Regions from separate parts of the Rahnella sp. 1L-D-7-B-C2 genome, predicted to be linked through region 3. Evidence: riboswitches for the same ligand, from Rfam matches in the RefSeq annotation. Region 3 holds a riboswitch; each other region holds the start of a gene.

Region 1 (8,227 bases), on a different contig from region 3:
TGCCAATGTTACTGACAGCGGCTTCACGCAGGTCAGAACGTAACCCTTTTATTAATTCCAGGTCCCGCTCCTCACAGTCAGCCAACAGGCGAAAAATCTCCCATTGGATGTCCCATTCCTCTTCGACAGCTGGGATCACTTTCAGCTCTTCATCGGTCATTTCTTTACCGGCCTGAGTCATCTCCAGCATTGCGACGGTACGAATCGATGTTTCGCTTACCGCAACGGCGTGAGAGAGAGTTTCGCCGCTCAGACGCGAATGGATCAATTCGCCTAATGCGATACAGGCATCAATGGCCGGGTAAACCCCATAGAGGTCGTAATCATCTGAAGAAGGCACCGCCTCCTCCAGCTTTTCGAGCTGTGAGTCAAAATTGACCTTGGCGTCTTTTACCACCAGCGTTTCCCAGATGAGATCCAGGATGCGGCGGTAAACCTGCGGCTCGCCAAACCCGGTTTCCAGACAGAAGGCCTGGTAGTTGGGGTACATGCGTTCACACAAGCTCGCCATAAACGTCACGTGTTGCCAGCTTTCCAGCTTTTCGAGACGTAAATGAATTGGATTACGTAACATGAGTTGATCTCGTTAACTTTTCTGCGCGGGAGTTTACCTGAAATAAATCAATATCCCTATTCCTTGATTCCTAAAGATCATCACTCAACCGTTGCCAGCGTTGAAACGCTGCCCGATTGGATGCGACGGCATCCGCCCAACGCGTTGGCTCCGGCAAACGATATTGCCGCATACAATGTTCGACCCAATACAGCGCCGATTCCATGCTGATGCGATTGCCTGGCGAGATGAACAATGGATTACAGCGTAGCTTACTGCGCCACACCCAGCCAATCTGTTCATCACCCTCGTACAACGCCTGCTGGCTGTACAGCGCCTCATTGAGAGGCAAAAACTGGCCGCATAAACGGCTTTTAGCCACACCGATGGTCGGCACGTCGATCATCAGACCAAAATGGCTGGCGACGCCAAGACGGCGTGGGTGTGCAATCCCCTGCCCGTCGACCAGCACTAAATCAGGGCTCGACGTGAGTTGCTGCCAGGCCTGCAACAACGCGGGAAGTTCGCGAAAGGAGAGGAAACCGGGAATATAGGGCATCACGGTAGGCACGCGGGCAATCTGATATTCCACCAGCTCAAGCGAGGGATAGCGCAGTACCGCCACCGCGGCGCGCGTGACATCGCCGCCCTGCTCAAAGCCAACGTCCACGCCGGCAATCAACGTCGGAGTGGTGAAATCAGGCGGATCCTGCAGTGTTATGCGATCAGCCAGGATCCGCTGCTCTTCACGTAACGCGCGCGTGTCGATCATCTTTCAGTCTTACTCGTGATACTGGCGCGACAGGCTGTGCACCGCTTCCACGAAGGCACCGGCGTTTTCTGGCGGCACATCCTGATGGATGCCGTGACCGAGATTAAACACATGCCCGTTACCTTTCCCGAAGCCTGCCAAAATGGTTTCTACTTCCTGCTCAATGCGCACCGGAGAGGCGTACAGCATGGAGGGATCCATGTTGCCCTGAATCGCCACTTTATCGCCCACGCGACGACGCGCATCAGCAATGTCCGTCGTCCAGTCAAGACCGAGTGCATCACAACCGGTCGCAGCCATCGCTTCCAGCCACTGTCCGCCACCTTTGGTGAAGAGCGTAACCGGCACGCGGCGCCCTTCATTTTCACGGATCAGGCCATCGACGATTTTATGCATGTAGTTCAGGGAGAATTCGCGGTAATCGCGTGGCGTCAGCACGCCGCCCCAGGTGTCAAAAATCATCACGGACTGCGCGCCTGCTTTAATTTGGGCGTTGAGATACAAAATCACGCTGTCGGCGACTTTATCCAGCAACAGATGCATGGTCGCCGGTTCGGCATACATCATCTTTTTGATTTTGGTGAACGCTTTACTGCTGCCGCCTTCGACCATATACGTTGCCAGCGTCCACGGGCTCCCGGAGAAACCGATAAGCGGCACTTCACCTTTAAGATTTTTACGGATGGTGCGAACCGCATTCATCACGTAACCCAGTTCCATTTCCGGATCCGGGATTGGCAATTTTTCTACGTCAGCGCGATTGGTTAGCGGAGAGGAAAAACGAGGGCCTTCACCGGCTTCGAAATACAACCCCAGCCCCATCGCATCCGGAATGGTCAGGATGTCAGAGAACAAAATCGCGGCATCCAGCGGATAGCGACGCAGCGGCTGCAGCGTCACTTCGCAGGCCAGTTCGGCATTCTTGCACAGCGACATAAAATCACCGGCCACGGCGCGGGTTTCTTTGTATTCCGGCAAATAGCGGCCAGCCTGACGCATCATCCATACCGGTGTGATATCCACGGGCTGACGTAACAGGGCGCGCAGGTAGCGGTCGTTTTTCAACTCATTCATTCTGTTTCTTTCCTTCAATATTCGGGCGGCACGGCAATAATCTGACGGTATTCTATCACGCAACACTTGCGCTACACGTCGTCTTCATCGCTCGCCGCGCGGCAGAGCGCCACAGTGTCTTCGATAAGCCTGCGCGCAATGGTGCCCGGCGGCGGTAACATGGGCAGTGCGTCATAACGATACCAGCCCGCGTTCAGCAGCTCTTTAGGATCATGACGAATATCGCCGCTGTCATAATCAGCCATAAAGGCCATCATCAGGGAATTTGGAAAAGGCCACGGCTGCGAACTGACGTAGCGCACGTTTTTCACTCGCACGTTGCTCTCTTCCATCACTTCGCGTGCCACAGTTTCCTCGAGCGTTTCGCCTACTTCGACAAAACCGGCCAGCACGGTGTGAATACCGTTGCGGTGACGGACATGCTGCGCCAGCAAAATTTCGTCGCCACGGCGGATAGCGACAATAATGCACGGCGCAATCTGCGGATAATAACGTTCACGGCAGTGCCCGCAGAGCGCGGCCCATTCAGTTTTGCTGACCTGCATTTCATGGCCGCAGTAACCGCAAAACTTGTGAGAACGATAAAATTCAGCCAGTTGCACACCGCGTCCGACCAGCTGGAATAATCCGCGATCCTTATCGAGTAACTGACGCGCCGAGACCATATGGTTGTGCATCGCCTGACGCACCAGCCAGACCGGTGCGCCCTGCCACTCGCCAATCTGGCGCGCGGTTTTACCGGTCAGAGAGAATTGCGTCGCGCTGCCAAACGGCAGTTCACCCTCAGGCAGCCACAGCTTGCCTTCGTGGCTGATAACCCACCAGCCGTTATGTTGCTCTGTGATCTGTAATTCCATAATTGTTGTTGCATAACCTCGTTGAGACTGACAATCTGAGACAGATATTTACATATTAGTAACCCTTCCAAAACGGATTACTTTTTTACCGCTCACGGAGTCAACCATGCTAAATCGTCTGGAAAGACTGACCCAACGCGTTGGTGGCAGTAATGAGTTAGTCGACCAATGGCTGCACGCCCGCAAAGAATTGCTGGTTTCATACTGCACACTGGTCGGCCTGAAACCCAATAAAGAAAAACATACTCCGCTGAATGAAAAAGCGTTGGATAACTTTTGCCACAACCTGGTGGACTACCTCTCTGCCGGCCATTTCCATCTTTATCAACGCATCATCGATGAAGTCGCGAGCGCAGGCAGCTCAGTCAGATCTCAGGCGTCCAAAATATATCCCGCTCTGGAGCTCAATACTGAAGCTATCATGGCTTTCCATGACAGTTACACAGAAAATGATATTGATGATGACAATGCGTTTGCCTTCCATTATGCATTATCCGATATCGGTGAAGCGTTGGATGCGCGTTTTCAGCTGGAAGATCAATTGATTATTCTGGCCTTTGATCCTGTTAATGGCGCGCCATTACCGCCCGCCAATGATGATCATCTCGCCAGACCGGCGTAACCGGTCTCAGGAACAAACCCTGCACAGGGTGTAGTTTTAGTTGTAGTTTTCAAAACGGCCTCCTATATTGAGGCTTCTTGTCGGAGTGCCTAGCGCATAATTTCCTCACGAAATTACGCCAGGCTGAGACCGTTAATTCGGGATCCGCGGAACCTGATCGGGTTAGTACCCGCGAAGGGAACAAGAGTAATGTTATGCGTTTAGCGCGATTTGGCCTCAGCCTGAAAACGGCCGCCTGCGCTAAACCGCCCATTTTTACTCCTGCCGTAAACCTCCAGACAAGCAATTTTCCATCACGTTTTTTCTATTCGTAGAACACGAGGAATTTGCTATGTCGAGTACCCAAAAATCCGTTACCTCTGAAAAGAAACCCACCAACCGCCGCGAACAGCGCGCACAGGCTCAGTCATTTATCGACAGTCTGCAGGGAGAAGCATTTCCCAACTCCCGCCGAATCTATCTGCAAGGCGGTCGCGCAGATATCCGCGTTCCCATGCGTGAAATCCAGCTCAGTCCGACACTGGTCGGCGGCGGTAAAGACGCTCCGCAATATGAAGATAACGAAGCGATTCCGGTGTATGAAACGGCCGGACCTTACGGTGACCCTGAAGCCTCCATTGACGTCCATGCCGGTCTGGCAAAATGCCGCGCCAGCTGGATAGCTGAACGGGCAGACACCGAAGAACTTCCGCAGGTCAGCTCCGGTTTTACCCAACAACGTCTGGCCGACGAAGGCTTAGATCATTTGCGCTTCGAACTTCTGCCGCGTCCGCGTAAAGCGAAAGCGGGAAAAAACGTCACGCAGCTGCACTACGCGCGCCAGGGGATAATTACGCCAGAAATGGAATTCATCGCCATCCGCGAAAATATGGGACGCGAACGGATCCGGGGGGAAGTATTGCGCCAGCAACATCCGGGGGAAAGTTTCGGTGCGCATCTGCCCGCCAATATCACGGCTGAATTCGTGCGTCAGGAAGTCGCCGCCGGTCGCGCCATTATCCCGGCCAATATCAACCATCCGGAATCGGAGCCAATGATTATCGGGCGAAACTTCCTGGTGAAAGTGAACGCCAATATCGGCAATTCAGCGGTGACGTCGTCCATCGAAGAAGAAGTTGAGAAGCTGGTCTGGTCAACGCGCTGGGGGGCGGACACGGTGATGGATCTCTCAACCGGCCGCTATATCCACGAAACCCGCGAATGGATCCTGCGTAACAGCCCGGTACCCATTGGTACGGTGCCAATCTATCAGGCACTGGAAAAAGTAAACGGCGTCGCTGAAGATCTTAACTGGGAAATGTTCCGCGATACGCTGCTGGAACAGGCCGAACAGGGTGTCGATTACTTCACTATTCACGCCGGTGTGTTGCTGCGCTATGTGCCGATGACCGCCAAACGTCTGACCGGTATTGTCTCGCGCGGCGGATCGATCATGGCCAAATGGTGTCTTTCGCATCATCGTGAAAGTTTCCTCTACGAGAATTTCCGCGAGATTTGTGAAATCTGCGCCGCTTACGACGTTTCACTCTCGCTGGGTGACGGCCTGCGTCCGGGGTCGATTCAGGACGCGAACGACGAAGCACAGTTTGCAGAGCTGCACACGCTGGGCGAACTGACCAAAATCGCGTGGGAATATGATGTGCAGGTGATGATCGAAGGGCCGGGGCATGTGCCGATGCAGATGATCCGCCGTAACATGACCGAAGAACTGGAGCATTGCCACGAAGCGCCGTTTTATACGCTGGGGCCGCTGACCACCGATATCGCACCAGGCTATGACCATTTCACTTCAGGCATCGGTGCCGCCATGATCGGCTGGTTCGGCTGCGCTATGCTGTGTTACGTCACACCGAAAGAGCACCTCGGCCTGCCGAACAAGGAAGACGTCAAACAGGGGCTGATCACCTATAAAATTGCAGCACACGCGGCGGATTTGGCCAAAGGACATCCGGGCGCACAAATCCGCGATAACGCTATGTCGAAAGCACGTTTCGAATTCCGCTGGGAAGACCAGTTCAATCTGGCACTCGATCCCGCCACCGCCCGCGCTTATCACGATGAAACCCTGCCGCAGGAATCCGGCAAAGTCGCGCACTTCTGTTCAATGTGTGGGCCAAAATTCTGCTCGATGAAAATCACTCAGGAAGTCCGCGATTATGCCGCCGCGCTGGAGGCGAAAGCCCAACCGGTTGAAATCGTAGAATCCGGCATGGCTCAGATGTCTGCCGAATTCCGTTCGCGGGGCAGCGAGCTTTATCATCCGGCAGATTTGAGCACGGAGGTGGGAAAATGATGACGTCAGCGCAAAAATTCCCGGCAGTCCCCTTCCATCTCGGTTTATATCCGGTCGTCGATACTGTGGAATGGATTGCCCTTCTGCTGGAGGCGGGCGTTAAAACGCTGCAACTGCGCGTAAAAGATTTACCTGATGCTGAGGTCGAACCCGCCATTATTGAAGCTATTGCGCTAGGGCGACGCTTTCAGGCGCGGTTGTTCATCAATGATTACTGGCGTCTGGCGGTAAAGCATCAGGCTTACGGTGTGCATCTGGGTCAGGAAGATCTGGACACCGCCGACCTTAATGCAATTTATCAGGCGGGTTTACGGCTGGGTGTTTCGACGCATGACGATGCCGAGCTGGCGCGCGCTGTAGCGGTCAATCCTTCTTATATCGCACTCGGGCATATTTTCCCGACGCAGACCAAAGATATGCCGTCGGCTCCGCAGGGTTTGGCGGAATTGACCCGACACATTAAGCAGCTCAACGGCAGTTTTCCGACGGTAGCCATTGGTGGGATCAGCATTGATCGCGCGCAGTCAGTTCTCGACTGCGGCGTCGGCAGTATTGCCGTCGTCAGCGCCATTACACAGGCACCCGACTGGCGCGTAGCCACCGCCGAACTGCTGGCTCTGTGCGCCAGTAAGGTGCCCGAAGATGCTTAACGATGCGGCCTTTATGCGCTACAGCCGCCAACTGATGCTGGAAGAATTTGGCCCGCAGGCGCAGGAGAAATTAGCGGCGGCGAAAGTGCTTATCGTCGGGCTCGGCGGGCTTGGGTCACCGGCGGCACTTTATCTGGCGGCGGCCGGTGTCGGCACGTTACTGCTGGCCGACGACGACAAACTCCATCTCACCAATCTTCAGCGGCAAATCCTCTACCGTACCGGCGATCTGGATCAACCTAAAGCTACGGTAGCAAAGCGCGAATTACTGCGCCTGAATCCGTTATGTGAAATCGTCGCGCTCACTGAAAGGCTGGCCGGCGAAGCGTTACGTAATGCTGTCGCCACTGTCGACCTCGTTTTGGATTGCAGCGATAACATGGAAACGCGGCATGCGATCAATCACGCATGCGTATCTGCGGGCAAAACATTAATCAGCGGAAGTGCCGTCGGATTTGGCGGGCAGTTGTTAGTGATCGAAGCGCCTTATGCTCACGGCTGCTACGCCTGCCTGTATCCCGATCAGGAAATCGTACAACGAAACTGCCGGACGTCCGGCATTCTCGGGCCGGTTGTTGGTACGATCGGCACGCTTCAGGCGTTAGAGGCCCTGAAATTACTGGCGGGTTTATCCAGCACGCTGAGCGGAAAACTCCGGCTGTTCGACGGAAAAACACAAAACTGGCGTTCTCTGCAACTCACCCGCTCGGCCTCCTGCACTGTCTGCGGAGGTCATGCATGAATATTCAGGTTAACGATGAACTGCACCATTTTACTGAACCGCTGACGCTGCTCGACCTGCTCAATCTGCTGGCACTCAGTGCTGAAGGCAGCGCGCTGGCGGTCAATCAGGTCATTATTCCCCGCGATAACTGGCCTTCTCACTTACTGAAAGACGGCGATCACGTTTTGCTTTTTCAGGCGATAGCCGGAGGATGACATGTTAAAAATTGCTGATACGACCTTCACCTCACATCTGTTCACCGGAACAGGAAAATTCGCCAGTGCAGCCCTGATGCAGCATGCGCTGACGGCATCCGGTTCACAGCTGGTGACGATGGCAATGAAACGTGTCGATCTGCGTCGCGGCGGAGACGACATTCTTTTGCCTCTGCAACAGCTCGGTGTGCGTTTATTGCCCAATACGTCCGGGGCCAAAACGGCGGAAGAAGCGGTATTTGCCGCACAACTGGCACGGGAAGCTTTGGGGACTAACTGGATAAAACTCGAAATCCATCCGGACGTGAAATACCTGCTGCCTGATGCGGTGGAGACACTTAAGGCAGCAGAAATTTTGGTAAAGCAGGGATTCGTGGTTTTGCCGTATTGCAGTGCGGATCCGGTTTTATGCAGGCGGCTGGAAGAAGCAGGCTGTGCTGCCGTGATGCCGCTGGGCGCACCCATTG
Region 2 (8,227 bases), on a different contig from region 3:
CGCGTACCGGTCAGCCGCCGTTATCTGAAATCCTTGAAATCTCAACTCGGGCTTTGAACCAGCCGTTCATCCCTGCGTTTTTGCCGCTTAAATCGCTATACCGCCGCTGACCTAAACAGCGGACGCGCTTTCTACAGAGCTTTGCTACGTTGCACCTGATTATTCCTTATCCGGAGAACAATAAGATGCAACACGCACTGACTTTTGTCATCGCGACTCTGTGTATCCTGACTATCTGCTACCGGTTTTACGGCGTGTTTTTTGTCCGTAAAGTGCTGAAAGCCGATGATGCTCAGGTCACGCCGTCGCATTTACTGGAAGACGGGAAAGACTATGTCCCGACGAAAAAATGGGTGAACTTTGGCAGCCACTTTGCGGCAATTGCGGCGGCGGGGCCTCTGGTCGGCCCTGTGCTGGCGGCGCAGTACGGTTATCTGCCCGGTATGTTATGGCTGCTGATCGGTTGCGTGGTCGGCGGCGCGGTACACGACACCGTGGTGTTGTTCGCCTCGATGAAACACCGGGGTAAATCCCTGTCGGAAGTGGCTAAGCGCGAACTCGGGCCGGTAGCCGGCTGGTGTACCGGGCTGGCGATGTTATTTATCATCACCATTACCATGGCTGGTTTGTCGATGGTGGTGGTACATGCCCTTGAGCGTAACCCGTGGGGCACGTTTGCCGTCTTTATGACTATCCCGGTGGCGATTTGCGTCGGCCTGTGGGAGCGTCTGACCGGTAGCATGAAAGCCGCTTCGTGGGTGGGTATTATTGCGATTATGGCCTGCGTGGTGATCGGGCCGTACATACAGGCCTCGGCGTTTGGCGAATGGCTCAGCCTGCGCGCCTCGACCGTCAGTCTGGTTTTACCTGTCTACGCCTTCTTCGCCACCGCTCTGCCGGTATGGATGTTACTGACGCCGCGCGGTTATCTCTCCAGCTTCATGAAAATCGGCGTGTTCGGTGCGCTGATCGTCGGCGTGGTGTTCATCAACCCGGAAATTCAGTTCCCGGCGATCACGCAGTTTATCCACGGTGGCGGCCCGGTGCTGGCCGGTCCGGTCTGGCCGTTTATCTCGATCACTATCGCCTGTGGCGCGATATCAGGTTTTCACGCATTTATCGGTTCCGGCACCACGCCTAAGCAGATAGACAAATGGAGTGATATTTTGCCGGTCGGTTTTGGGGCGATGTTAGCGGAATGTGTGGTCGGCGTGATGGCTCTGATTGCTGCCACCGCGTTGCATCCGGCGGATTATTTTGCCATTAACTCCGCGCCGGAAGTGTTTGCCGGTCTGGGCATGCAGGTGGTGAATCTGCCGGCGCTTAGCCAGGAAATCGGTCTAGATCTTAGCGGGCGCACCGGCGGTGCCGTGACGCTGGCGGTCGGCATGGCCGATATCTTTACGCGCATTCCGTGGTTCAGCCATTTGTCCTCTTACTTCTTCCAGTTCGTGGTGATGTTCGAGGCGGTATTCATCCTGACGGCGGTCGATTCGGGCACCCGCGTGGCACGCTATTTGTTGCAGGATTTCTTCGGTGACCTGTGGGCACCGCTGAAACGTACCGACTGGTGGCCGGGCGCGGTGGCGTGCAGCATCGTCGCCTGCCTGCTCTGGGGATATCTGCTGAACTCCGGCGATATCAATTCGGTCTGGGCGCTGTTTGGCGTCTCCAACCAGCTGATGGCTTCAATCGGTCTGATGATCGGCGCGACCATTATTCTGCGTCTGGCGGATAAGCGCCGCTACATGCTGACCTGCCTGATACCGCTGGCGTATCTGTACGTCACTGTGAACTACGCAGCGTACTGGATGGTGGCTCACGTCTATTTCAATCCACTGGCCAAAGGCTTCAATCTGTTCAACGGCACAATTTCCATCATTATGGTCGCGCTCGGCGCAGTAATTATGGTGGCATCAGTCCTGCGCTGGATAAAACTGTGGCAGGCGCGCAGTGAAGGCGGCGTACTGGAGGATGTGGCGGCGACGGTGTAAATCACGGTTATCTCATCAGCCCTGTCAATGGACGGGGCTTTTTGGTATCAAATGCTGATTGATCTTCCCGCCGTCCGCACCAATAATGCTCCCTTGACTCGGGGTGCCGCTCTTGCAAAAGAAAGGCTGAGATTTTACCCGTATTACCTGATCTGGATTATGCCAGCGTAGGGAAGTCAGGTATCTCTCCCGATGCCGCCTTCCTGAAAGCCGGTTGGGAGACTTATGAACGTCCGACCTTCCGTATTTCCCGGTGCGATTGCCGCCGGTTCTTTGCAACAACTCCGCCATTCATCACCGCTGGTCCACTGCCTGACCAACGACGTGGTGCAATCTTTTACTGCCAATGTTTTGCTAGCGCTGGGAGCGTCTCCGGCGATGGTGGTTGATCCTGCCGAAGCGGCGCAGTTTAGCGCCATTGCTGATGCCTTACTGGTCAACGTCGGTACGCTGACGCATTCTCACGCCGAGGCGATGCTGGCGGCTATTGAGGCGGCGAATCAGGCCGGAAAACCCTGGGTGCTGGATCCGGTGGCCGTGGGCGGCCTGCGCTGGCGAACTGAATTCTGTCTCGACATCATCAAACTCCAACCCGCCGCCATTCGCGGTAACGCCTCGGAAATTCGCGCGCTCAGCGGTCTGAGTGCGTCCGGTCGTGGTGTCGACAGCGGTGACAACTCTCTTTCTGCCTTGCCCGCCGCGCAGCAACTGGCGCGTGAAACCGGTGCGATTGTCGCGGTCACCGGTGAGACAGATTATGTGACCGACGGCGATCGCTGTTGGGCCGTCGCGGGCGGCCATCCGATGATGACCCGCGTGGTCGGCACCGGCTGTGCGCTGTCGGCGGTGGTGGCTGCTTTCATTACCTTACCGGGCGACCGGCTGGATAACGTCGCAGCAGCTTGTCGCGTCATGTCCTGTGCCGGAGAACGCGCCTGCGCAACGGTGAAAGGGCCGGGCAGCTTCACGCCAGAGTTACTCGATAATTTGTACCTGATTAACGGGGAATGGTTAAACGGTGAGGCGCAGCCATGAAACGGATTAATGCGCTGACCATTGCAGGCACCGATCCGAGCGGCGGTGCCGGGATCCAGGCCGATCTCAAAACGTTCTCGGCGCTCGGGGCCTACGGCACCAGCGTGATCACCGCGCTGGTGGCGCAAAACACCTGCGGCGTTCAGTCGGTTTATAATATCGAACCCGAATTTGTGGCGGCACAGCTGGATTCAGTGCTCAGCGACGTCCGCATCGACAGCGCGAAAATCGGTATGCTGGCAAACAGTCAGATTGTGGAAGCGGTCGCGGAACGGCTCCGGCACTATCAGCCGCCGTTTGTGGTGCTCGATACCGTTATGCTGGCGAAAAGTGGCGATCCGTTATTATTGCCGGAGGCGGTGGATGCAGTGCGCCGGTTGCTGATCCCGCAGGTCTCGATCATCACGCCAAACCTGCCTGAAGCCGCAGCGTTACTCGAATGTCCGATAGCGACCAGCGAAGCGGAAATGCGTGAGCAGGGTGAAACCTTGCTGGCGATGGGGTGTGGCGCGGTGTTGATGAAGGGCGGTCATCTGAGCGATGAAGAAAGTCCTGACTGGCTGTTTGTGGCCGGTTCCCGTGAGCGTTTTACCGCGCCGCGTGTCAATACCCGCCATACCCACGGCACCGGCTGTACATTGTCTGCGGCGTTGGCAGCACTGCGCCCGCGTCACAACAACTGGGCGGATACGGTGCGCGAAGCCAAAGCGTATTTGCAACAGGCGCTGATGCAGGCCGACTCTCTTGAAGTCGGGCACGGCATCGGCCCGGTGCATCATTTTCACCGGTGGTGGTAGGGCGGTTTGAAATCCATCAGGCGCGGCGTTGAGCTTCTCCCAGCGCCTGCTCAGCCTGAGGAAACATCGCCAGCGCCCGTTGTAAGTGCAGGGCGTCGAACGGATTCAGCGGATAGAATTTTTCGTCTTTGCGCGGGCGCAGCATCACGCGGATTTTATTGGCTGACATCCTTTCATAAAGATAGCTGGCGATGTCCTGATTCTCTTCATCCTTCCAGGACAGCACCAGTGCAGCATGCTCACCGCTGCGACGGCCAATAAACTGCTCGTTCAGCCACAGACCTTCCAGATCGCCATCATGTTGCAATTTTTTGCCGCTAAACCACGGCGAATCTGCCAGCATCCACAGCGCCTGCGGTGTGATTTCTTCATGCAGCTGTCGCCACATAGGACGGTTATTGTCCATCTGCCAGCAGGCCATCCCAAGATAATCATTCAGCTCGCGCCAGTCATTTTCCAGCCGCTCTTTCAGCTCGGGGTCCTGCACGTGCATAAACTGCTGCAGACCGCTGGCCTGTTCGCCCAGCTTGTTATAGGCGACCACCGTCATGGTACGAGGCGTGCGGCGAAAAGTGACCCAAAGCAGGATTTTTGGGATACGAAAAGTAATGGCCTGAATGGTCAGCTTGTAACGATTACCGCGAGACATTACCAGGCCGTTCGCGGTACCGCGTTTGTCCTGATAATTGCGCACCAGCACCACGCTGTTCTGACCCATCCATCCGGTAAGGTAATGTTCTTTCTCGCTTTCCGCCACGTCGAGATCGCGGGCAATCTGGCTGATTTTTTCTTCATCCAGCTGGGCGAGGGACAGTGACTCTTCAGCACTGTAAAAGCTTTTCTTCAGGGGGGCAGTAGCAGGCATAAAAATTTCCACGGTATCGATGTGGTTTACAGCTTACCTCAAGTTGTCATACAAATTTTGGGGTTAACCCGCAAAATTAACCTAAAACGGTCTGACAGCAGATTTATTGGGAATAATGCCTTTTACTCCGCATCAAACCAGTCGCTGTTTTGCTCGGCTATCGGGGTAATGGTAGATATCATTTCCTGCAAATGAATGCGGATGGCATTTTCAGCGGCGTCCGGATCATGCGCTTTAAGAGCGTCGAAAATGGCGTAGTGCTGCGCGATAAGATTTTCCGGCGGGGAGACTTTGCTCAGTGTCAGGAAACGTACGCGATCCATCGTCGCTTTGATATGTTCGACGGTTTCCCAGGCCAGGCGGCAATCGATAATTTGCGCGATCGTGCGGTGAAAATCATCGTCGAGCAACAAAAATTCCTGTGTTTGCTGGCTTTTTGCCGCAAGCCGCTGACGCTCAAGATTGTGTTCCAGCAGCGCCAGATCTTTATCCGTGGCAACCATAGCAGCACGACGAACGACGGCGGTTTCTACGGCTTCACGAATGAAACGGCCATCGGCGACGCGCTTGGATGAAATCTTCATCACATATGTACCGCGCTGCGGTAAGACCTGAACCAGCCCGGCTTCGGCCAGTTTGATAAAGGCTTCGCGAACCGGCTGGCGCGATACGTTAAAGCGTGTGGAAATTTCTTTCTCCGACAGGAACGCTCCCGGCGCAATGGCACAGGTGACGATGTCCTGACGCAAGGTGCGGTAAATCTGCTGATTCACCGGCACATTACTGAGAAATTCAAAGGCGTCTGTCATGGGCAAAAGTTGTCTTCAAAGTCGGGAGTTCACAATACTACCATGAGTTTTCTCAGGGTTTTGAGATTGTTAGCGCAAGGTTGTGACAGAAATTTGGGATATATCATAGAAACTAATCCGAATTGATATGCTCACGGCAGTAAAGTTTTTTATAGGCTGCCGGGGTAATGCCCAGCAGTTTGCGAAACACCCGACGAAAATACGCTGCGTCGTTAAAACCGGTCAGCCGCGCGACATCAGCGACGTTCCCGGTATTGGCCAGCAGCAGTTTCTCGGCGGCGGCGACGCGGTGTTTATGCAGCGCATCTGTCAGGGTCATCTGGAACGTCAGACGAAACACGCGTCCGAGATAATCGGCATTACAATGCAGCCTTTCCGCCAGCTCAGAAGCCCCCAGCGGCAGATGAAACTGGGTAGTGATGAGTTGCCGCGCCTTGTAGGCCAGCGCGACGCCGGGCCCGCCGGGTTCCACATTTTCCGGCCAGGCGCGCGCAACTTCCTGCAACAGCAAAATCAGATACAACTCCAGCGAATTGCCACCTCTTTCCTGCTCATATAAAAATAGTCTGAATAGCGTTAAGAGTGTTTCACGATCCCTGACTTTACAATGCTGTGGAATATTCAGCTGTAAAGAGGGATTATTTTGCCGAGAATCTATTAACGTGCGATTGCTCTCAATATCGAAGTGTAACCAGTAAAATTTTAATTCAGGATCAAACGTCGTTAACCCTTTATGTTCCCTGCCGGGAAATAACAGTAAACTTTCCCCTTCACGCAGATCAAAACGCGTATTCTTTTCCTGCAATGACAGGCTGCCGCGTACGACATACATCAATTCATACGAGTTAAGTCTGCGTGTCGGATGTGTGCCAATTCCTCGCGAGATAAAGAGTCCGCCGTTCTGCACATTAACCGGATAATTCACAGGAAAAGAGAGTACATCAGTCATTTAGCCGTCTTGCCAGCAGCGAATAAAGCGTGACAATAGCACAGCGCGCAGCGGGTACCAGTCCTGCCGGAAGACGTTTTGATCTGCCTCACATATTCTATGCATGAGTCGGAATTGTCCCGTTTAACTACTTTATCCTCCTCTTGTTGGCATCTTTTTCCCGTGCCAGATTAAATACGCACCCTATAAAAAAGGCTGATATTACACCCGGCCTGATATCCCTGCATTCCTGACGGCTTATTGATACCCATATAAAAGCGAGGAAATATAATGCCAACAGATTCTATTAATACCGGTTCAATACCGGGAGAGAAAGCAGAGAAAATAATTTCTGCGAACGCCAAACTTTCTGTCAGTGAGAAAATAGGTTATGGATTAGGGGATGCCGGTGGCACGATCATTACCTGCCTGATCACCAGTTTCCTGACCTTCTTCTATACCGATGTATTCGGCCTGACGCCGGCGATTGTCGGTACATTATTTATTTCCCTGCGCGTTATCGATGCGATTTCCGATCCGCTGATGGGTATCCTGGCCGACCGTACGCAAAGCCGTTGGGGCCGTTTTCGCCCGTGGCAACTGTGGATCGCGCTGCCGATTGGCGTGGTTGGTTTTCTGACGTTTACCGTGCCAGGTTTAAGCGGTGATGCCAAAATTGCCTATGCCTTCTTTACGTATTTTTTGCTCTCGGTGTCTTACACCGCGATCAATGTGCCGTATTGCGCGCTGATAAACACCATGACCACCGATCATCGTGAGGTCATTTCCTGCCAGTCATGGCGCTTTGTTCTATGCGGCGTGGCGGGCTTTATGGTATCCGTCGGGCTGCCGTGGCTGGTGCAGATTTTCGGCAAAGGCGATGCGGTGCTCGGCTATCAGCAAGGCGTCGGCTTGCTGTGTGCCATCGCCGTAGTGATGTTCCTCTGGTGCTTCTTTACCGTACGCGAACGTCTGCCGCTGGCGTTGCTCGGCCAGTTCAGCATTCGTGAACATATACGCGGAATGCTGAAAAACGATCAGCTGCTGCTGGTATTGCTGATGTCCTTTCTGCTGATCAATGTGTTCAATCTGCGCGGCGGCGGCTATATGTATTTCATCACTTACGTGCTCAAAGGCGGAGCCGGATACGCCTCCATGTTCTTCGGCATGGTGACGCTGGCGTCGATTCTGGGGGCGGTCATCGTCAATCAGCTGACCAAATTTATCGACAGCGTCCGTCTCTATTTGCTCACCAATCTGGTGCTGGCGGTATTTTCTCTGCTGCTGTGGTTTGTGCCGGTGGGAGAGCAATTCCAGACGCTGTGGCTGTGTGTCATCTTTGTGCATTGCGTGATCCTCGGATTTACGCTGCCGTTGCACTTTTCCATCATGGCGTTCGCAGACGACTACGGGCACTGGAAAAATGGTATCCGTTCCTCGGGCATGAACTTCGCCTTCAATCTGTTCTTCATCAAGCTGGCCTGGGCGTCAAGTGCAGGGATCATCAGCCTGGTATTCATTTGGGTTTCTTATCAGGCGGGTGCTGAACACCAGACCCCGGCGTCGCTCGGCGGCATCACGTTGCTTGAAACACTGCTGCCTGCGGCAATGCATCTCCTGCTGGCGGGAACGCTGATGTTCTGCAAGCTCGATAACACACTGCTAACGCGGATGTCGCACGATCTGGCGGCAAAAATTTAACGACGGTCATTATTTAAGGAGGTTGTATGTCATTTTCTCCGGTTGAATCTTTAGAAGTCCCTTTGCAAAAAGTGAATATTTCCGATGCGTTCTGGCTG
Region 3 (8,227 bases):
TGTAAATGATCTTTCCACCAGGCGTTTACCCGTTCAACCAGATGACGTCCAATCACGTCTGCCTCTTCCTGACTGTGCGCTTTATTCAGCCAGACGAAGGTGGAATCGGTATCGCCGTAAATCACCTGATGGCCTTCGGCCTCAATCAGTTCGCGGGTCTGACGCATGATATCGTGGCCGCGCAGCGTAATTGACGATGCCAGACGCGGATCAAAGAACCGGCAACCGCTCGACCCGAGCACGCCGTAAAAGGCATTCATGATGATCTTCAGCGCCTGAGACAGCGGTTTATTTTTCTGCTGTTTAGCGGCTTCACGCCCTTGCCAGATCTGACGGACGATCTCCGGCAGGCAATGCTTTTCGCGCGAGAATCGCGCGTTGCGGTAGCCAGGCACCGAGTGTTCATCGTCTGGTTGCGCCAGCCCGGCGACCAGCCCGACCGGGTCGATCAGGAAGGTGCGGATAATCGACGGGTACAGGCTTTTATAATCGAGCACCAGCACCGAGTCGTACAAACCGGGGCGCGAATCCATCACAAATCCGCCGGGACTCATTTCGCCCTCCAGCTCGCCCAGATTGGGCGCGACATAACCGGCGCGGTGCATACGTGGTAAATAAAGATGAGTGAATGCCGCCACCGAACCGCCGCTGCGATCGACCGCCAGACCGGTGACTGAGGCACGTTCCAGCAGGAACGGCATCAGCTCCGTTTTAGCAAAAATACGGGTGACCAGTTCGCAGTCTTTCAGGTTATAACGGGCCAGCGCAGGTTTATCTTCACGAAATCGCTGTTCGATTTCTGCCAGCCGCTGATAAGGGCTGTCGCTGGATTTCCCCTCGCCCAGCAAACTTTGCGACACGAATTCGAGGCTAAATGAATTGAAGTTCCAGAATGCGGACTTCAGGGCTTCGATGCCGTCGATGATCAGCCGTCCGGCGGCGGCGGCAAAAAAGTGCCCTTGTTTGAAACCATGCTCACGCCATTCCAGCTCGCCGCCGTCGCGACCAAACCGCAACGGGATCTTGTAACGCTCCGCGTGTTTTTGCAGTACGCGCAGATCAAACTGCACCACGTTCCAGCCGATGATGGCGTCCGGATCGTACCGTTCCAGCCATTCATTTAGCTTTTGCAGCAGCTGCGGGCGGCTGTCGACGTATTCCAGATGAAAATCGAACTGACTGTCCGGGTCGCCGTTTGGCGGCCCGAGCATATAGACGTGGCGCTGCCCGCAGCCTTCCAGCCCGATGCAGTAGAGCTCGCCGTTACCGCTGGTTTCGATATCCAGCGAACAGAGCTTCATCGGCGGGCGGTAGCCTTCGGCAGGCTTCATTTTTGTATCGAGCAGCAGATTGCCCGGCCCCGTTTTCCCGCTGAACCAGACCGGCGCGGTGATATAACGCTCCATCAGAAAACGTTCCGGCGGGCGGATATCTGCTTCATAAACCTGAACGCCGGCTTCTTTCAGCAGCTTTTCGATACGCATCAGCTGGCGATGCTGCGGGCAATAAAGGCCGAGAACGGGCCGCGAATGGAAATCCTGCATCGGCAATGCGCGCAAGCTGATATTTTTTTCATCGGCCAGAATTCGTTCGGCCTGAGCCTTTTGTTCCGCCGGAATAAACGCCACGGACTCCTGCAACGGCAGGCGAACTTTTTGCGCCCCCTCGTCCGTCGCCAGCCACAATTCCACCTCGGTACCACGCTGTGTGTCGCGCCAGTGGCGGGTTAGCACAAAACCCTGACGCGGTGCGGCATCAGCGGGGGCAGAAGAGGAACGTGCGGTTGGGGAGTTAATAAGCGCCTCGAAACGACAGGGATAAACAGAAGATCACTAAAAACAGAGTATGGTTATTTATACAGTCTTTGTCCATGACTTAGGGCTCAGCCAAATACGCATACAATTACGCGGTTGACTGTAAAAGTTCATGCGCTGACAATTCAGCCGCTTAATGTTTTGACTACAATGAGAATGCAAAAAACTCACATTTGTCTCATTTATCTGCGCAATTCGCGTAACTGAATACTGGGAATTTATGGAAGCCTATCTACAACATCTGGTCGCTCAGTCGGTGGGCTTTGCTTTAATTATCGTCGCTGTCGTGGCATTTTTCGAATCGCTGGCGTTGGTCGGGCTGATCCTGCCCGGCACGGTGATGATGGCCACGCTCGGAACGCTGATCGGCAGCGGTCAGGTCGGCCTGTACGAAGCCTGGCTGGCGGCCGGACTCGGCTGTTTCCTCGGCGACTGGGCATCTTATTTTATCGGACGTGGATTCAAAGAACCGCTGCACCGCTGGCGTTTCCTTCAGCGCTATCAGTCCTTACTGGATAAAACCGGTTACGCCCTCGATCGCCACAGTTTTGCCACGGTGATTTTAGGGCGCTTTATCGGCCCGACGCGCCCGCTGGTGCCGCTGGTCGCCGGTATGCTTAATCTGCCGCCGTATAAGTTTGCGCCGCCGAATATTGTCGGCTGTATCACCTGGCCGCCGGTGTATTTCCTGCCGGGGATCCTGGCGGGTGTCGCCATCGACATCCCCGCCAGCCATAACAGCGGCGTATTCAAATGGATGCTGTTTATCAGTGTGATGCTGATCTGGCTCACTGCCTGGCTGGCGTGGCGCTGGTTCCGCGCCGGTAAGGGCTCGCCGGACATGATGACCAAATGGTTGCCGCTGACGCGATTAAAAGTGGTGTGCGTGCTGAGCGTGGTGGCGACGGTGGTCAGCATTGTGATGCTCAGCAAGCAGCCGATGATGCCGGTTTACGGCCATCTGTTGTGGAAAGTGATCACCCGCTGATCGGGCTGATGCCTAACACTTTGGCTTCCGGCGCACTGCCGTCCACCAGCGCCTGTGTCGGCCCGTCGTAGAAAATTCTGCCATCGACCACCAGCAGCGTGCGCGGAGCAATCCGCGCCGCGTCATCCAAATTATGCGACACCATCAGCAGCGTCAGATTACGCTGCCCGCAGACCTTATCCAGTAAGTTCAGCATTTCACTGCGCAGCGCCGGATCGAGCGCCGAGAAAGGTTCGTCGAGCAGCAAAATTGGCTGGCTGCGCAACAGACAGCGCGCCAGCGCCACCCGCTGTCGCTGACCGCCGGAAAGCTGCGAAGGCAGACGATCCAGACAATCGCTCAGCCCGACCTGTCGGGCAATCTCCTCCAAATCCCGCTTTTGCTGCGCGCTGAGTTTTAGCCCCGGATGTAACCCCAGCCCCATGTTCTGACGCACGGTCAAATGCGAGAACAGATTGTTCTCCTGAAACAGCATCGACACCGGACGTCTGGCCGGCGGTGTCACGCTGTGATCGTCGCCGTTGAGCAAGATCTGTCCGCTCACTGGCGCGAGAAAACCGGCAACCAGGCTCAGCATGGTACTTTTCCCCGCACCGCTCGGGCCGAGGATTGCCACGCGTTCGCCCGAGCCGATGCGTAAATCAAAGCGCATCGGCAGATGCTCGTACAGATAAGTCAGTTTATTCAGCGTCAGCATGGCGGCCCGGCAGTTTCTCGATCAGGGTAAATAACAGGAAGCACAGCAGCAGTAATAACAGTGCGGTTACCGCGCCGTCCTGACTGCGGTAGGAACCGATCTGCTGATACAAATAAAACGGCAGCGTGCGAAAATTCTCGTTGCCGAACAACGCGATCACGCCGAAATCCCCCAGTGACAGCACGCAGGCAAACGCCAGCGCCTGGGAAATAGGGCGTTTCAGCGCACCCAGTTCCACCCGGCGCAGCCGCTGCCAGCCGTGCATATTCAGCGAAAGGCACAGCGGGTTGTAGCGTTCGGCCACGTCGCGCATCGGGTTATCCAGCACTTTTAACGCATAAGGCACCGCCATCAGCGCATTGGTGAGGATCACCAGCGGCCAGGGCGATTGCGGTAAACCGGTCGTATCGCCGAGCAGCAGGAAAAATCCGGTCGCCAGCACGATGCCCGGCATCGCGAGGATCAGCATACCGCTGAGATCCATCGCCTGTGCCCAGCCGTTAAGCTTGCGCAAACGCAGTTCGCGGCTGCTCCACAGCAACATCATGGTCAGCAGTACACAAAGCAATCCGCTGCCCAGTGCAATCCGCACTGACGTCCACAACGCCTGCCAGAGCGCGGCCTGTTGCAGAACGCTGACGGCGGCGCGATTCACACCGTCAAAAATGACTGCCAGCAGCGGCGGCAGGATCAGCAGCAGGGCAAGGCCGATCAGCACGCCGTCGGCGAGGCGGCGCGGCAGGGAATCATCAGGATTACGCCAGCGCTGAGCGTGCGTTTGTCCGACCGGCAGCGCCTGACTGAGTTTCTGGCTCAGCAACACCAGCGCCAGACAGCAGAACAGCTGGATCAGCGCCAGCGTGGCGGCACGTCCTAAATCGTAGTCATAACTGAGCGCCTGATAAATAGCCAGTTCAATAGTGGTCGCCTGCGGCCCTCCGCCGAGAGACAGCACGGTGGCGAAGCTGGCAAAGCACAGCATGAAGATCAGCGCCGCGGCAGGGAAAATCTGGCGGCGCAGGGCGGGCCATTCGACAAAGCGGAACTGCTGCCACGCGTTCATTCCCAGTTGCGCCGCGAGCTGGCGTTGTTCGACGGCGATATTCTCCAGCGCCTGCAACAACAGGCGGGTGGCGAGCGGCAGATTGAAGAAAATATGCGCCAGCAAAATGCCCTGTAAGCCGTAGGGCGAAAAATGATAATCCACACCGAGCCAGCCGCACAGCTGCGCCAGCCAGCCTTGTCTGCCGTAGACGCTGAGAATACCAAACACGGCCACCAGCACTGGCAGCACCAGCGTCATGGCACATAAACGAAGTAGTAACTGACGGCCGGGAAAACGACGGCGGAACAGCGCCCGCGCCAGAAAAATCGCGGGCAGCACCGAGCAGAGCGCCGAAAGCAGCGCCTGCCAGAAGGTAAAACGGATCACATGCCAGAGATAGGGATCCTGCCAGAGCGAGGCGCCACTCATCTGCGGCGCATGACGCCACAGAGAGCCAAGTGCCAGCGCAGCCACCAGCAACATCGCCAGCGAGGCCACCGCGCCTGGCCACAGCCAGCGCGGGATCAACGGCTGACGGCGTTCTGCCATGCCTGGATCCATTCTGTGCGGTGAGTAGCGACATCCTGCGCGCTGTATTGCAGGGATTTCGCCGGCACCTTCAGTTGATTAAAGGCGTCAGGCAGCGGTGTGGCGATCACCGGATACATCCAGTTACCGGTCGGGATCACTTTCTGGAAATCGTCGGTAGTGACGAATTTCATAAACTGTTCAGCCAGCTTCGGTTGCTTGCTGTTTGCCAGCTGGCCCGCCACTTCCACCTGCATGTAATGACCTTCGGTGAAATTGGCCGCCGCGTAGTTATCCTTCTTTTCTTCGACAATGTGATAGGCCGGAGAGGTGGTGTAACTCAGTACCAGATCGCTTTCACCCTTGAGGAATAAGCCGTAGGCCTCGCTCCAGCCTTTAGTGACGGTGACGGTTTTCTTCGCCAGCTTCTGCCATTCTTGCGGCGCTTTATCGCCATAGACTTTTTGCATCCACAGCATCAGGCCCAGACCCGGCGTGCTGGTGCGCGGATCTTCGTAGATCACTTTCCAGTTCTGATCGCTGTTGATCAGCTCATCAAGACTTTTCGGCGGATTTTTTAGTTTGTTTTTGTCGTAGACGAATGCGAAATAGCCGTAGTCGTAAGGCACAAATGTGCTGTTATCCCAGCCGCCGGGCACGGTCAGTTTGGCATCGGTTTTCGGTGCCTGGGCGAAAAGCCCCGTTTGCTCTGCGGCCTGTAGCAGATTGTTATCCAGACCGAGCACCACGTCCGCTTTGCTATTTTTGCCTTCCATCCGCAGACGGTTGAGCAACGACACACCGTCTTCCAGCGCGACGTATTTCAGTTCGCAGCCGCATTGGGCTTCAAAGGCTTTTTTGATAGCAGGGCCGGGGCCCCAGTCGGCAGAAAATGAGTCGTAGGTATAAACCGTCAGGACCGGTTTGGCCGCGAAGGCTGGGGCAGACAGTAACAGCAGGCAGGGCAGTAATTTTTTCAACTTTGCGCTCCAAAAAAATAAAGGGGCAAAGGATTTTGAGTGAGCGAGGCACAGTCTCAAATCCCTCCGCCGGTATCAACCGGATCAGGTTCGACGGGTGTAAATCTCAGCCAAACTTGCTCACGGCGTTTACATCGCTGCTTTAACAAGTTGGGCACCCCGTTGAGAACGGATGTCATTCTAGAGATTAACGCGGCAATGCGATAGTCCGATTAACTGTCAGGGGGCGCAAACCAGGCGGATTTAAAGTCGAACCAGCCAAGGGTGTTCATGCGCACGCCGCGCATACTGCGTTGCCCTTGCAGAACTAACCAGTGATGGAACAGCGGATGAATGTGATGGCTGCCGACCTGTTTCTGGCTCCATTCGGCCATGGAGAATTTGCCCGCGTGCCATAACGCGGCGTCCTCGCTCATGTCATTGCTAAAACAGTACGCGGCTAACGGCAGCTCGAAGAATGTCGCGAACAGAGAGAATTCCAGCGGCAGGGTGAAGTTGGCGCTGCCGAGCCACACATCGCTTTTCACCTCGCCGCGATGCCAGACGGCGTAATCCACAATCTGAATAATCAGTTCGATACCTTCCGCCGCCAGCAGCGGACGCAGTGCGTTGCAGATCGCGTGATGCTCCGAATGCTCGCTGTAAAACGTCAGCGTAATGTGTGTCAGACCCTGGGGTTTTATCGGGCGCGCCTGCGAATCTTTATGATGCCAGCGTGGCAACAGGCCGTAGGCCGGCGACCAGTAGCGCTGGTAAATCGGTTCTGCGGCGTTAAGTAATGCAATCGGGCTGAGCAGTTCGCAGAGCCATTCGCGGATGTCATCCTGCTGGCCGACCGGCGAACGCTGATCGAACAGCAAGAAATAGCAGCCTTCCTCCAGACGGCTTTCCAGCTCGCTTTTACCGGATTCATCTGCCTGTAACTGCACGCCGGAATGGACCAGATCTTCAGTCAGCTCCGGGAGTACCCAGATATTCACTTCATCTATCAGCGCGCGGAAACCGAAATACTCGTCAAACGCGCGGATACGCAGCTGCGTTTTCTGATTGCGCACCACAGCGTAAGGGCCGGTGCCGACCGGATGGCGGGCAAAGTTGGGCAGAGACTGCCATTCTTGCGGCAGGATCATGGCGTGAACATTGCCAAACAGCCATGGCAGCCAGCGGTCGGGAGTCAGCAGATAGATATCGATCACATTGGGTGTGGGCGAGGAAACTGACGCGAGATTGCTAAATAACCGGTGATTCTGTTGCAGGCGGATAAATGTGGCGATGATATCCGCCATCTCCAGTTCACGGCCATGATGGAAATGGATCGCCGGACGCAGATAAAACCGCCAGTGGAGCGGTGTGATTTCCTGCCAGTGGTGGGCCAGATCGGCTTCTACTTCCCCTTTTTCCTCATTTATGCGCGTCAGACCGCTGAAGATTTGCCGGGCGATGTGTGTTTCAGAACGGCGCAACATGGTGCCGGGCAACAGGTTAAACAGCGGACGATAATACAGCACGCGTAGAATGTGTTTGCCCTGACGGAAACTGCGGCCTAACTGTGACAGCAGCATCTGGCGCACCTGCGTTTTATCCCCCACCAGTTGCACCAGTTGTTCTATTTTATCTTGCTCGAGAAGCTCTTCGGCGCGCTGCTGCTGGAGCGCCAGCCCGGTATACAGAAAGGTCAGTCTGGAGCGTTTGCCGCGTCCGGCTTCGGCATTCCACGTCAGCCAGCCCAGTTCCTGCATGGCGCTAAGCAACGAACGCATGTGCCGCCGTGAGCAGCTCAGGATCCCGGACAGCGCCTGCAAGGTCGTTTCGGTTTCTTCGCCGTGACAGAACTGCCACAACCGGATGAACTGCTGTTGTAAGCGCGGTGAGGTCATAAAAGAGGAACTCCATGGGCGATCTTCATCAATTTATCTTTCCTCATATTACTCCGATACTGTTTCTCAACGAAAGCCTGTTGTGAACACCCGGAGGTCATCATGAAATGCACTTTGAATGCCCGTTTTTATCAGCGTTATTTCTCCGCTATCAGCAGCGCTGCCATTCAACGCAATGCGGCAAAAAATCATGCTGACTGGCTATCCTGGGTGCCGGTGGATTACCGGATGGATATTCTTTCGAGGCTGACCCAGTGGGATATGGAGTCGCTGAGTGAGGAGCAATATCGTCAGCGGA

What was found. Region 3 has a riboswitch for thiamine pyrophosphate ahead of thiB (thiamine ABC transporter substrate binding subunit). Riboswitches for the same ligand answer to the same signal wherever they lie in the genome.
Region 1: another riboswitch for thiamine pyrophosphate. It lies ahead of thiC (phosphomethylpyrimidine synthase ThiC); the one in region 3 lies ahead of thiB (thiamine ABC transporter substrate binding subunit).
Region 2: another riboswitch for thiamine pyrophosphate. It lies ahead of thiM (hydroxyethylthiazole kinase); the one in region 3 lies ahead of thiB (thiamine ABC transporter substrate binding subunit).

What each region holds. Positions count from the first base shown of each region.
Region 1 covers NZ_JBXAVQ010000031.1:14,279-22,505, reverse strand. Annotated here, with positions in the region: gene AC0Z7K_RS23925 (YjaG family protein) at 1-574, opposite strand, end outside; gene nfi (deoxyribonuclease V) at 645-1,325, opposite strand; gene hemE (uroporphyrinogen decarboxylase) at 1,335-2,399, opposite strand; gene nudC (NAD(+) diphosphatase) at 2,471-3,256, opposite strand; gene rsd (sigma D regulator) at 3,363-3,878, shown strand; TPP riboswitch at 3,950-4,075, shown strand; gene thiC (phosphomethylpyrimidine synthase ThiC) at 4,210-6,171, shown strand; gene thiE (thiamine phosphate synthase) at 6,171-6,821, shown strand; gene AC0Z7K_RS23890 (HesA/MoeB/ThiF family protein) at 6,814-7,563, shown strand; gene thiS (sulfur carrier protein ThiS) at 7,560-7,760, shown strand; gene AC0Z7K_RS23880 (thiazole synthase) at 7,762-8,227, shown strand, end outside.
Region 2 covers NZ_JBXAVQ010000017.1:3,796-12,022, forward strand. Annotated here, with positions in the region: gene btsR (two-component system response regulator BtsR) at 1-57, shown strand, start outside; gene AC0Z7K_RS19985 (carbon starvation CstA family protein) at 186-1,994, shown strand; TPP riboswitch at 2,084-2,185, shown strand; gene thiM (hydroxyethylthiazole kinase) at 2,220-3,029, shown strand; gene thiD (bifunctional hydroxymethylpyrimidine kinase/phosphomethylpyrimidine kinase) at 3,026-3,826, shown strand; gene AC0Z7K_RS20000 (hypothetical protein) at 3,843-4,691, opposite strand; gene AC0Z7K_RS20005 (GntR family transcriptional regulator) at 4,814-5,500, opposite strand; gene AC0Z7K_RS20010 (AraC family transcriptional regulator) at 5,613-6,449, opposite strand; gene AC0Z7K_RS20015 (MFS transporter) at 6,720-8,129, shown strand; gene AC0Z7K_RS20020 (glycoside hydrolase family 127 protein) at 8,156-8,227, shown strand, end outside.
Region 3 covers NZ_JBXAVQ010000009.1:36,763-44,989, reverse strand. Annotated here, with positions in the region: gene AC0Z7K_RS15460 (DNA polymerase II) at 1-1,796, opposite strand, end outside; gene AC0Z7K_RS15455 (DedA family protein) at 2,035-2,802, shown strand; gene thiQ (thiamine ABC transporter ATP-binding protein ThiQ) at 2,792-3,499, opposite strand; gene thiP (thiamine/thiamine pyrophosphate ABC transporter permease ThiP) at 3,483-5,093, opposite strand; gene thiB (thiamine ABC transporter substrate binding subunit) at 5,069-6,052, opposite strand; TPP riboswitch at 6,096-6,224, opposite strand; gene sgrR (HTH-type transcriptional regulator SgrR) at 6,265-7,929, opposite strand; gene sgrT (glucose uptake inhibitor SgrT) at 8,032-8,227, shown strand, end outside.